One region of the Cobetia amphilecti genome, then DNA from elsewhere that is predicted to be linked to it. Evidence: predicted binding sites of a transcription regulator. Region 1 holds the regulator's gene; each other region holds the start of a gene.

Region 1 (3,281 bases):
TGGTCGGGGAGTTGAGCAATTCCGCGACCTGCCCGAGCAGCGTCAGATGGGTCTCATCCGCTTCCTCAGGCACCAGCAGCACGAACAGCAGATCGATGGGTTCTCCGTCGATGGCATCGAAGTCGATGGGTTCACCGAGCTTCAGAAACGCAGCGATTGGCGTCTTGCAATGCGGGCTGCGTGCATGGGGCACGGCCACACCGTGGCCAATGCCGGTCGACCCCAGTCTCTCGCGCCCGATCAGGCGCGAGAAGACTTCCTGGCTATCCAGGCTGGGAATGTTCTGTGCGATGAAGGTGCTGAAGAATTCAAGCACCCGCTTCTTGCTCCCCCCGGGGACACCGTAAAGCGTGCGCTCGGGGGGAAGGATCTGATCAAGTGTCATGGCTGAAGGTCAACGGGTCCCGGTGCCCTGAGAGCGAGCCTGGGACTTTTCCTTGTGTTTGACCAGCTGGCGATCCAGCTTGTCGGCGAGCGCGTCGATGGCAGCGTACATGTTGGGGTCTTCTGCCAGGGCGTGGAGGTCAGCGCCTGCCGCGTGCAAGGTGCAGGCAGCCTGCTGGCGCTCCTTCTCGATCGACAGTGTCACCTGAACATTGGTGATGTTGTCGTAATGCCGTTCGAGGCGAGCGAGCTTCTCGTTGACGTAATCGCGGAGAGGATCGGTAAGTTCCACATGATGCCCGGTGATATTCACTTGCATGGACACGCTCCTTTATCCAGCGGGTTGCCATTCAATTGTAACCCTTTTTGACTACGAGCAAACCCTGATCGGACGCTCTGCAACAGGCTTGACGGCCACCGTCTGGCGATGTTTTCGCTCCCTTGCCAGTGGCGTCAGATGTCGTGAGCGTCTGTACCGACAATGCCCAAGCTTTGCGCAAAGATCAACGCTGCGCTGCATCGTGGCTCAGTGCTTGTCTTCAACTCAGTGAGGGGTATCGGAGTGGACTTCAAGGGCACGTCTGGTGGGTGGTGCGTGAAAGACGCGCAAGAAGGCGGGTTTTCGTCGCCAATCCCTGCATGTACGTCGCCTTTCAGGCGCTTCGATTGCGTCGAGCAAGCGGCGTTCCGGGAGGTTCTCCGGGTGTCATCCAGGTGCAATACGCGCAAAAGTGACTTTAAAAACATGCGATTGACGGTGAATGACGCTGCCGGAAAGGCGGTTTTTTACCGTCATCCTGCGCGCCGTCATGGCCCATGACGGGCAATTGATGAGCGGTTGACGGCATGACAGAGCGCACGACAGGCGTACCGCTACCCGCGAAGTCAGAGGCTGATGAGCGGAAAATCCAGCGCTTGAGGTTGGCGGCGGCTGCCATTGTGGAGGTGAAAGCAGGGCATGGCAGCCGCAGGTGACGCGTCAGGCCAGACGCTTGCGCTCGCTGGAGGAGGGGATGCCCATCGCTTCGCGATACTTGGCCACGGTACGGCGTGCGACCTCGATGCCATCGCTGGCGAGCAGATCGACCAGCCGTGAGTCGGAGAGAGGCTTGCGGGCCGGCTCTTCCGCGATCAGCTTGCGGATGCGGGCACGAATGGCGGTGCTTGAGTGGGCGTCGCCACTGCCGCTGCCACCGACCTGGCTCGAGAAGAAGAACTTGAGCTCGAAGACGCCGCGCGGGGTGTGGATGTACTTCTGGGTCGTGACCCGCGAGATGGTCGACTCATGCATCTCGACCACTTCGGCGATGTTGGCCAGAATCAGCGGCTTCATGCCTTCCTCGCCTTGCTCGAGGAAGTCGATCTGGCGCGCCATGATCTCGCGGCCGACCTTGAGCAGGGTGTCATTGCGCGATGACAGGCTCTTCATCAGCCAGCGGGCTTCCTGCAGGTTGTCCTTGAGGAAGGTATTGTCGGCGGACTTGTCGGCACGCTTGATCAGCGCGGCGTATTCCGGCTGGATGCGCAGCTTGGGCAGCGCTTCCGGGTTGAGCTCGACCTGCCAGCCGTGGCGGGTATGGCGTACCAGCAGGTCAGGGATCACGTAATCGCTGGCGGGCTCGCCCCAGGCGGATGCCGGACGCGGGTCGAGCGCGCGCACCAGGCGGATGACGTGATCCAGCTCGTCATCGTCGAGGCTCAGGCGGCGCTTGAGCAGCTTGCGGTCATCGTTGCCCAGTGCCTCGAGGAATTGACGTACCAGGCGGCGCGCCTGCGCCAGCAGCGGCAGATCATCCGGCAGCAGTGCCAGTTGCAGCAGCAGGCATTCGCGCAGATCACGGGCGAAGACGCCGGTCGGGTCGAACTGCTGCAGACGCAGCAATACCTGCTCGAGTTCGGAGGCCTTGAGGCCGGGCAGGCCCTGGCCGCGCAGGCCATCGACCAGTTCGTCGAGTGACAGGCTCAGATAGCCGGCACCGTCGACGGCATCGATCAGGCTCTCTGCCATCTGGCGTTCACGGCCATCGAGGTCGGTCATCGCCAGCTGCCAGCGCAGGTGGTCCTGCAGGCTCTCGACGCTGGTATTGCGATCGAAGTCCGGCCCTTCTTCACTCCCGCTGCCACTGCCGGAGCTGGTCAGGCTACCGGCGTGGTCCTGGTAGAGGTCCGACCAGTCACTGTCGAGGGGGTATTCCTCGGGAATCTCGCTCGAGGAGTCGGCAGTGGAGATCTCGCTCGAATCCTGTGTCTCGATGACATCCAGCGACTCGTAGTCCTCGTCGAGCTCCAACATGGGGTTGGACTCGAGGGCTTGCTGAATCTCCTGACGCAGGTCGAGCGTCGACAGCTGCAGCAGCTGGATCGCTTGCTGGAGCTGCGGCGTCATGGTCAGCGAGGTGCCGAGGCGGAGTTGCAGGGTGGGTTTCATGGAGTCAGTCAATTCACGGCAAAGGAACGTGCCTACTACGCTATACCGTGACTCGGGGCACTGACAAGTGGTTGTCATGAATATTCAAGCAACTTGCATGCCATGTTTCCACCAAGGTGGTATGGACGTCATGCATGCGTCTGATGTCAGACATGAAAAAGCCGCTACGCGATAAAATCACGCAGCGGCTTTTGAAGCTTTCGCCTCCGGTGGGCTCAGCGCATTCGCTGACCCTAGAGCGTGAACTCGTGGCCCAGGTAGACGTCGCGCACCTGCTGGTTGGCCAGGATGGAGTCCGCATCACCGTGGGCGATGATCTGGCCATCGCCGACGATATAGGCGGTGTCACAGATATCGAGCGTCTCGCGCACGTTGTGGTCGGTGATCAGCACGCCGATGCCACGATCGCGCAGTTGGCGCACGATGCTCTTGATCTCGCCCACCGAGATGGGGTCGACGCCGGCGAAGG
Region 2 (3,281 bases), 360 kb from region 1:
GCCGGGGCGGTCCAGCCAGGCGCAGGCATTGAGCAGCGCGCGAATCAGCGCCTGATGCGCCAGCGGATGCTGCTCCGCCCAGTCCTCGCGCACGCCCAGCACCTTTTCCTGCCCGAAGCGCCAGATATCGTGACTGCCCGCCACCACCTGCCCCATGCCCTGCGCCGCCGCCAGGCTGTTCCAGGGCTCACCGACACAGAAGCCATCCAGCGCACCGCTGGCCAGCTGCGCCGCCATCAGCGGCGGCGCCACGGCGCGCATCTCGACGTCGCGGTCCGGATTGATGCCGCCCGCCGCCAGCCAGTAACGCAACAGATAACGGTGCGAGGAGAACGGGTGCACGCTGGCCAGCTTGAGCAGCGGCTCACCGCGCTGCTTGCGCTCGCGCACATGCGCCGCCAGCGCCTTCGCGACCTGCAACGGACTGGATAGGTCGTGGCCGTCCTCGCCGAGGGTGGCCATCAGCGCGCGCGACAGCGTGATGGAGTTGCCGCCCAGATTGAGCGTCATGGCACTGATCACCGGCGTGGCGCGGCCATCCAGGCCCAGAGTCGAGGTCAGCGGCATCAGCGCCAGCATCTGCGCACCCTGCAGCACACCGGTCTGCAGGTCATCACGCAACGCCGCCCACGAGGGTTGCCACTTGAGTGTCACCGCCAGCCCCTCCTCGCGGAAAAGCCCCAACTGCTCAGCGACCACGAAGGGCGCGGCATCATTGAGTGGCATCAGGCCCAGCGTCAGCTGATGGCCATTCAGGGGTACATCTGTGGGCATCACGCACACCTCTTGAACGATCGAGAGAGAAGGACAGTACGGCGACCGGCTCAGCGCCGACGCGCGGCCTTGAGCAGCTCATCGGCCAGCTCATGCAGGGCCAGGCGCCGGTTCATGGCGGTCTTGCGCAGGTATTGGTAGGCGGCATCTTCACTGAGCCCACGCGTCTCCATCACCACGGCCTTGGCACGATCGACGCTGCGCCGCTGCACCAATGTGGTCTGGGTACGGTTGAGCTCCCCCTTGAGCGCACGGTGCGCCTCGAAGCTGGTGATGGCGACCTCGACCATGCTGCGCACCATCGCTGGCATGACGTGGTCCACCACATAGGCCGAGACACCGGCGCCGGCCGCCTCACGCACGAGGTCCGGGGCATCTTCACTGGCCAGCATGATCATCGGCTTGGGATAGCGTCGCCCCAGCTGGCCGAGATGCTCCAGGGTGTCGCGGCTGGGCAGGTCGGCGTCGATGATCACCGCATCGGGCTGATGCTGCTCGACCAGCGCGTGCAGGTCCTCGTGCTCGTCAACGCGCAGCGCCACCTCGAAGCCGGCGCTCAATAGCGCCTGCTCCAGCGCGGCGGAGCGCTCACTGCGGACATCGACGATCAGCACGGTCACGGGCATGTCAGGTTTCCTTGGGTCGGGCATGAGACTTGCCGTACACCCAAGCAGGATTCGTGCCGCAATCTGGTGCAACCCTGCGGCCAAGGGCCTTCAGAGCGGCCGAGCCGAAAGCGTCGCTGCACTGCAATGAGGCACGCGCCTGCCCGACCCTCCCAGCGCCATTCGCGTGCGCCAGACTGGTACCTCGCGCCTCGATGACGCACCGCCAGCGCGCATCGAGCGCGCACCCAGCCCGGGGCACCGCCTGCGCATGCCAACCTATTGCCCTCGCCAAGCCATTGATCTTCTGGGACTTGTCCCGCCCACACCCCCGCAACTGGCGCGCTACTTGCTTTGTTCCTGTCACTTGCCGCACAGACGCTCTGCTGCCGGCAACCATGGCATCACCGACTGCTGCCATCGCTATCCATGACGTGGACCAGGCTCTTCGGAGTACGAGTGCGTCGAACCAGGCCCCTCAATGACGAGGCGCCCTTGCTGTCGTTCATTCACAGCCGTTCGACCACTCGCCGAGCACACCTGACTTCGTGCCCGGCACCGACGCTGAATCAGGAGCCCACTCATGGATATCCGCAACAAGGCCAGCCGCATCCGGCTGTTCAGCTTCAACACCCCGCAAATGCGCGCCTTCCACATGTCGTGGTTCGCCTTCCACGTCTGCTTCTTCGGCTGGTTCGGCATCGCGCCGCTGATGGCCGTGGTGCGTGACGACCTCGGCCTGACCAAGACCCAGATCGGCAACACCATCATCGCCTCCGTCGCCATCACGGTGATCGTGCGTCTCGCCATCGGCGTGCTGTGTGATCGCATCGGGCCACGCAAGGCCTACACCTGGCTGCTGTGCCTCGGCTCGCTGCCGGTGATGTGCATCGGCTTCGCCGACAGCTTCGAATCCTTCTTCCTGGCCCGCCTGGCCATCGGTGCCATCGGCGCCTCCTTCGTCATCACCCAGTACCACACCTCCGTGATGTTCGGCCCCAACGTGGTCGGCACCGCCAACGCCACCACCGCGGGCTGGGGCAACCTGGGCGGCGGCACCACCCAGATGCTGATGCCGCTGGTGATGGCCGGCCTGCTGATGCTGGGCGTCGAGCAGACCCTGGGCTGGCGTCTGGCGATGGTCGTGCCGGGCATCGTGCTGTTCCTGACCGGTATCGCCTACTACTTCTTCACCCAGGATGCGCCGGACGGCAACTTCAGCGAGCTGCGTGAGCGCGGTGAGCTGCCCAAGGCCGAGAAGGAATACAGCATGCGCGCCACCTTCGGCGCGGCAGCACGCGACATCCGCGTCTGGGCCCTGTTCCTCGTCTATGGCGCCTGCTTCGGGGTCGAGCTGACCATCAACAACGTCGCCGCCATCTACTTCTTCGATCACTTCGATCTCGACCTCGCCACCGCCGGTCTCATCGCAGGGCTGTTCGGCCTGATGAACCTGTTCGCCCGCACCCTGGGCGGCGTGTTTTCTGATCTCTTCGCCCGCCAGTCCGGCCTCAAGGGCCGCGTGCGCTGGCTGTTCATCGCGCTGCTGTGTGAAGGCGTGGCGCTGGTCGGCTTCGCCCAGATGGAAACCCTCGCGGTGGCCATCGGCATCATGCTGGTCTTCAGCCTCTTCGTGCAGATGGCGGAAGGCGCGACCTTCGGTATCGTGCCCTTCGTCAATCGCAAGGCACTCGGCGCGGTCGCCGGTATCGTCGGTGCGGGCGGCAACGCGGGCGCGGTCGCCGCGGGCTTCCTGTTCCGCAGTGAGGAGCTGACCTACCAGGAAGGCCTGATGTACCTGGGCATGGGCGTGATCGTGATCTCGCTGTTCGCGCTGCTGGTGCGTTTCAGCGCCGCCACCGAAGCCGAGGAAAGCCGCGCCTACGACGCCGCCGTCGCGGA
Region 3 (3,281 bases), 950 kb from region 1:
CGTCCTGACCGGCGAACGGAGAGTCATTGACCTGGAAGGTCATGGAGACGGTCGGCTCATCGACGGTCAGCGGCGGCAGCGCCTCGACAGTGGCGGTGTCACAGATGGTGTCGGAGATCGCGAGGTTCTCGATACCGGTGATGCAGACGATGTCGCCGGCAGTCGCCTTGTCGGTCTGCACGCGGTCCAGACCCATGTGAGTCATGACCTGGCCGATCTTGCCCTTACGGACAGCGCCTTCCTTGGTGATGATGGAAACCTGCTGACCCGGGCTGACGGCGCCGCGCTTGATGCGACCCAGACCGATGACGCCGACGTAGCTGTTGTAGTCCAGTGCGGAGATCTGCATCTGGAACGGACCGTCCAGCTCGACCTTCGGCGGCTCGACGATGTCGACGATGGACTGGAACATCGGGTCCATGGTGTCTTTCAGGTCTTCCGGATCCATACCGGCAATGCCGTTGAGGGCAGAGCAGTAGATGATCGGGAAGTCGAGCTGCTCGTCAGTCGCGCCCAGGTTGTCGAACAGATCGAAGATCTGGTCAACGACCCAGTCAGGACGAGAGCCCGGACGGTCGATCTTGTTGACGACGACGATCGGCTTCAGGCCCTGGGCGAATGCCTTCTGGGTCACGAAGCGAGTCTGCGGCATCGGGCCATCGACGGCATCGACCAGCAGCAGCACGGAATCGACCATGGACATCACGCGCTCGACTTCGCCACCGAAGTCAGCGTGCCCAGGGGTATCCACGATGTTGATGTGGTAGTCGTTCCACTGGATCGCGGTGTTCTTCGCGAGAATGGTGATGCCGCGCTCTTTTTCCTGGTCGTTGGAATCCATGATGCGTTCCTGACCCTCGGCCTTGCGGTCCAGGGTGCCAGACTGACTCAGGAGCTTGTCGACCAGGGTAGTTTTACCGTGGTCAACGTGGGCGATGATGGCTATGTTGCGAAGTTTCTCGATCACGACGGGAACCTGTGCGGAAAATGGGCGCTCGCGTACCGGGCGCTTGTGATTTGGGGCGCATTATAGGGGGCATGGCATGCCTCCTGCCAGCATCGTGCATTCACGAGGCGAGTCAGCGAGTGCCTTCAATTGGCCTGAAGTGCCCAAATGGTTGTCTCTCAAGTCTTTTCCGCGCCCTTGTCGCGGATGAAAAAAACTTGTGAGTCGAGGCAAACATGAGGATGAAAGGAAGAAATGACCGCAATGTGATGCTGACGTGATCATCGGGTGTGAGCGGAGAAATCCCCGGGATTCAGCGCTTTGCACCAATGTGGAGCAATGGCGTTTTTTGGTGCACTCAAATGATGAATCTGCACTGCGCGGCAAGAATTTTTGCACCTTGTCGGCCCATCTTTGGTCGGGTTTTCGTGCTGCATGCATGAAGATGGTGATGTTTTTTTTCAGTATATTCATTAGCTTACTGAAATGAGCGATGCGGCGTGCGCCATTCTGGCACGCTCGCTGCATTGTTAGAGCATCCTGTCTGATGGCTGGCATAACGACGCCGACCATGAGAGAAAAGGCTTACAAAATAGAGCAATAACCCCAGACAACGCTGACACCAACTGTAACCAGAGCCGCCGGCTCCATCGGAGAATTACCATGGCTGAGAAGACACTTGCCCTGATTGAAGAACACGAAGTCAAGTGGGTTGATCTGCGCTTCACCGACACCAAGGGCAAGGAGCAGCACGTCTCCATCCCGGCGCGTACAGTGGATGAGGAATTCTTCGAGAACGGCCAGATGTTCGATGGTTCCTCCATCGAAGGTTGGAAGGGCATCAACGAATCCGACATGATCCTGATGCCGGACGACGGCACTGCCTTCCTCGACCCGTTCACCGAAGACACCACCCTGGTGCTGCGCTGCGACGTCATCGAGCCGGCCACCATGCAGGGCTATGAGCGCGATCCGCGTTCCGTCGCCAAGCGCGCCGAGGAATTCCTGAAGTCCACCGGTCTGGGCGACACCGCCTTCTTCGGTCCGGAGCCGGAATTCTTCATCTTCGACGAAGTGCACTGGAAGAACGAGATGAACGGTTCCATGTTCAAGATCTCTTCCGAAGAAGGTGCCTGGGCGACCGATTCCACGCCGGAAGGCGGCAACCTGGGTCACCGTCCGCGTCTGAAGGGCGGCTACTTCCCGGTCCCGCCGATCGACAGCTTCCACGATATCCGTGCTGCCATGTGCAACACTCTGGAAGCCATCGGTCAGGAAGTCGAAGTTCACCACCACGAAGTGGCGAACGCCGGCCAGAACGAGATCGGCGTCAAGTTCAACACCCTGGTCAAGAAGGCCGATGAGGTTCAGGAACTCAAGTACGTGATCCACAACGTGGCTCACGCCTACGGCAAGTCCGCGACCTTCATGCCCAAGCCGCTGGTCGGTGACAACGGTTCCGGCATGCACGTTCACCAGTCCTTCTGGAAGGATGGCGACAACCAGTTCGCCGGTGACGAGTACGCGGGTCTGTCCGAAATGGCCCTCTACTACATTGGCGGCATCATCAAGCACGCTCGTGCCCTGAACGCCTTCACCAATGCGTCCACCAACTCCTACAAGCGTCTGGTGCCGGGCTTCGAAGCGCCGGTCATGCTGGCCTACTCTGCCCGCAACCGTTCCGCTTCCATCCGTATCCCGTACACCGCCAGCCCGAAAGGCAAGCGTGTCGAGGCGCGTTTCCCGGATCCGACGGCCAACCCGTACCTGGCGTTCTCCGCGATGCTGATGGCCGGTATCGACGGTATCAAGAACAAGATCCACCCGGGCGACGCGATGGACAAGAACCTCTACGACCTGCCGGCCGAAGAAGCCAAGTCCATCCCGACCGTGGCTGAGAGCCTCGAGCAGGCCCTGACCGCGCTGGACGGCGATCGTGAGTTCCTGACCCAGGGCGGCGTCTTCACCGACGACATGATCGATGCCTACCTCGAGCTGAAGGGCGAAGACGTCCAGCGCCTGCGCATGGCGACTCACCCGCTCGAATTCGACATGTACTACAGCGTCTAAGTACTGCCGGGGTTGAGGCAGACATTCGCTAGTCACGCCATCTGACGGAGTGCCTTCCCGGTGAAGGCAAGCCCACAACGATGACGACAGCAGGGCCATACCGACAGGTGTGGCCCTGTTTTTCGTTGTGGCCCTGTTTTCGCTGTGGCCCTGTTTGTCATTATGGTCCTGCTTCGTTCTATCTCTTTGCTCTGATCCTTTGCTCCTTTGCTCCTTTGCTCTGCCCCTGATCCTTTTCCCTGAGATCGGTCATGCTGCTGACAGA

The links. Region 1 encodes sigma-54, which starts transcription at its own class of promoters, with help from an activator protein. Its sites were predicted from a motif close to TGGCACNNNNNTTGCTNT; they were not measured.
Region 2: a site for sigma-54 is predicted at 1,442-1,459, ahead of R1T44_RS03645 (ANTAR domain-containing response regulator). Genes of this name have one in related genera too.
Region 3: a site for sigma-54 is predicted at 1,458-1,475, ahead of glnA (glutamate--ammonia ligase). Genes of this name have one in related genera too.

What each region holds. Positions count from the first base shown of each region.
Region 1 is NZ_CP136695.1:1,181,602-1,184,882, forward strand. Features, by position in the region: gene R1T44_RS05035 (PTS sugar transporter subunit IIA) at 1-385, opposite strand, end outside; gene hpf (ribosome hibernation-promoting factor, HPF/YfiA family) at 395-703, opposite strand; gene R1T44_RS05045 (RNA polymerase factor sigma-54) at 1,364-2,812, opposite strand; gene lptB (LPS export ABC transporter ATP-binding protein) at 3,046-3,281, opposite strand, start outside.
Region 2 is NZ_CP136695.1:817,524-820,804, reverse strand. Features, by position in the region: gene R1T44_RS03650 (CmpA/NrtA family ABC transporter substrate-binding protein) at 1-774, opposite strand, end outside; gene R1T44_RS03645 (ANTAR domain-containing response regulator) at 825-1,400, opposite strand; gene R1T44_RS03640 (NarK family nitrate/nitrite MFS transporter) at 1,963-3,281, shown strand, end outside.
Region 3 is NZ_CP136695.1:230,639-233,919, reverse strand. Features, by position in the region: gene typA (translational GTPase TypA) at 1-967, opposite strand, end outside; gene glnA (glutamate--ammonia ligase) at 1,610-3,016, shown strand.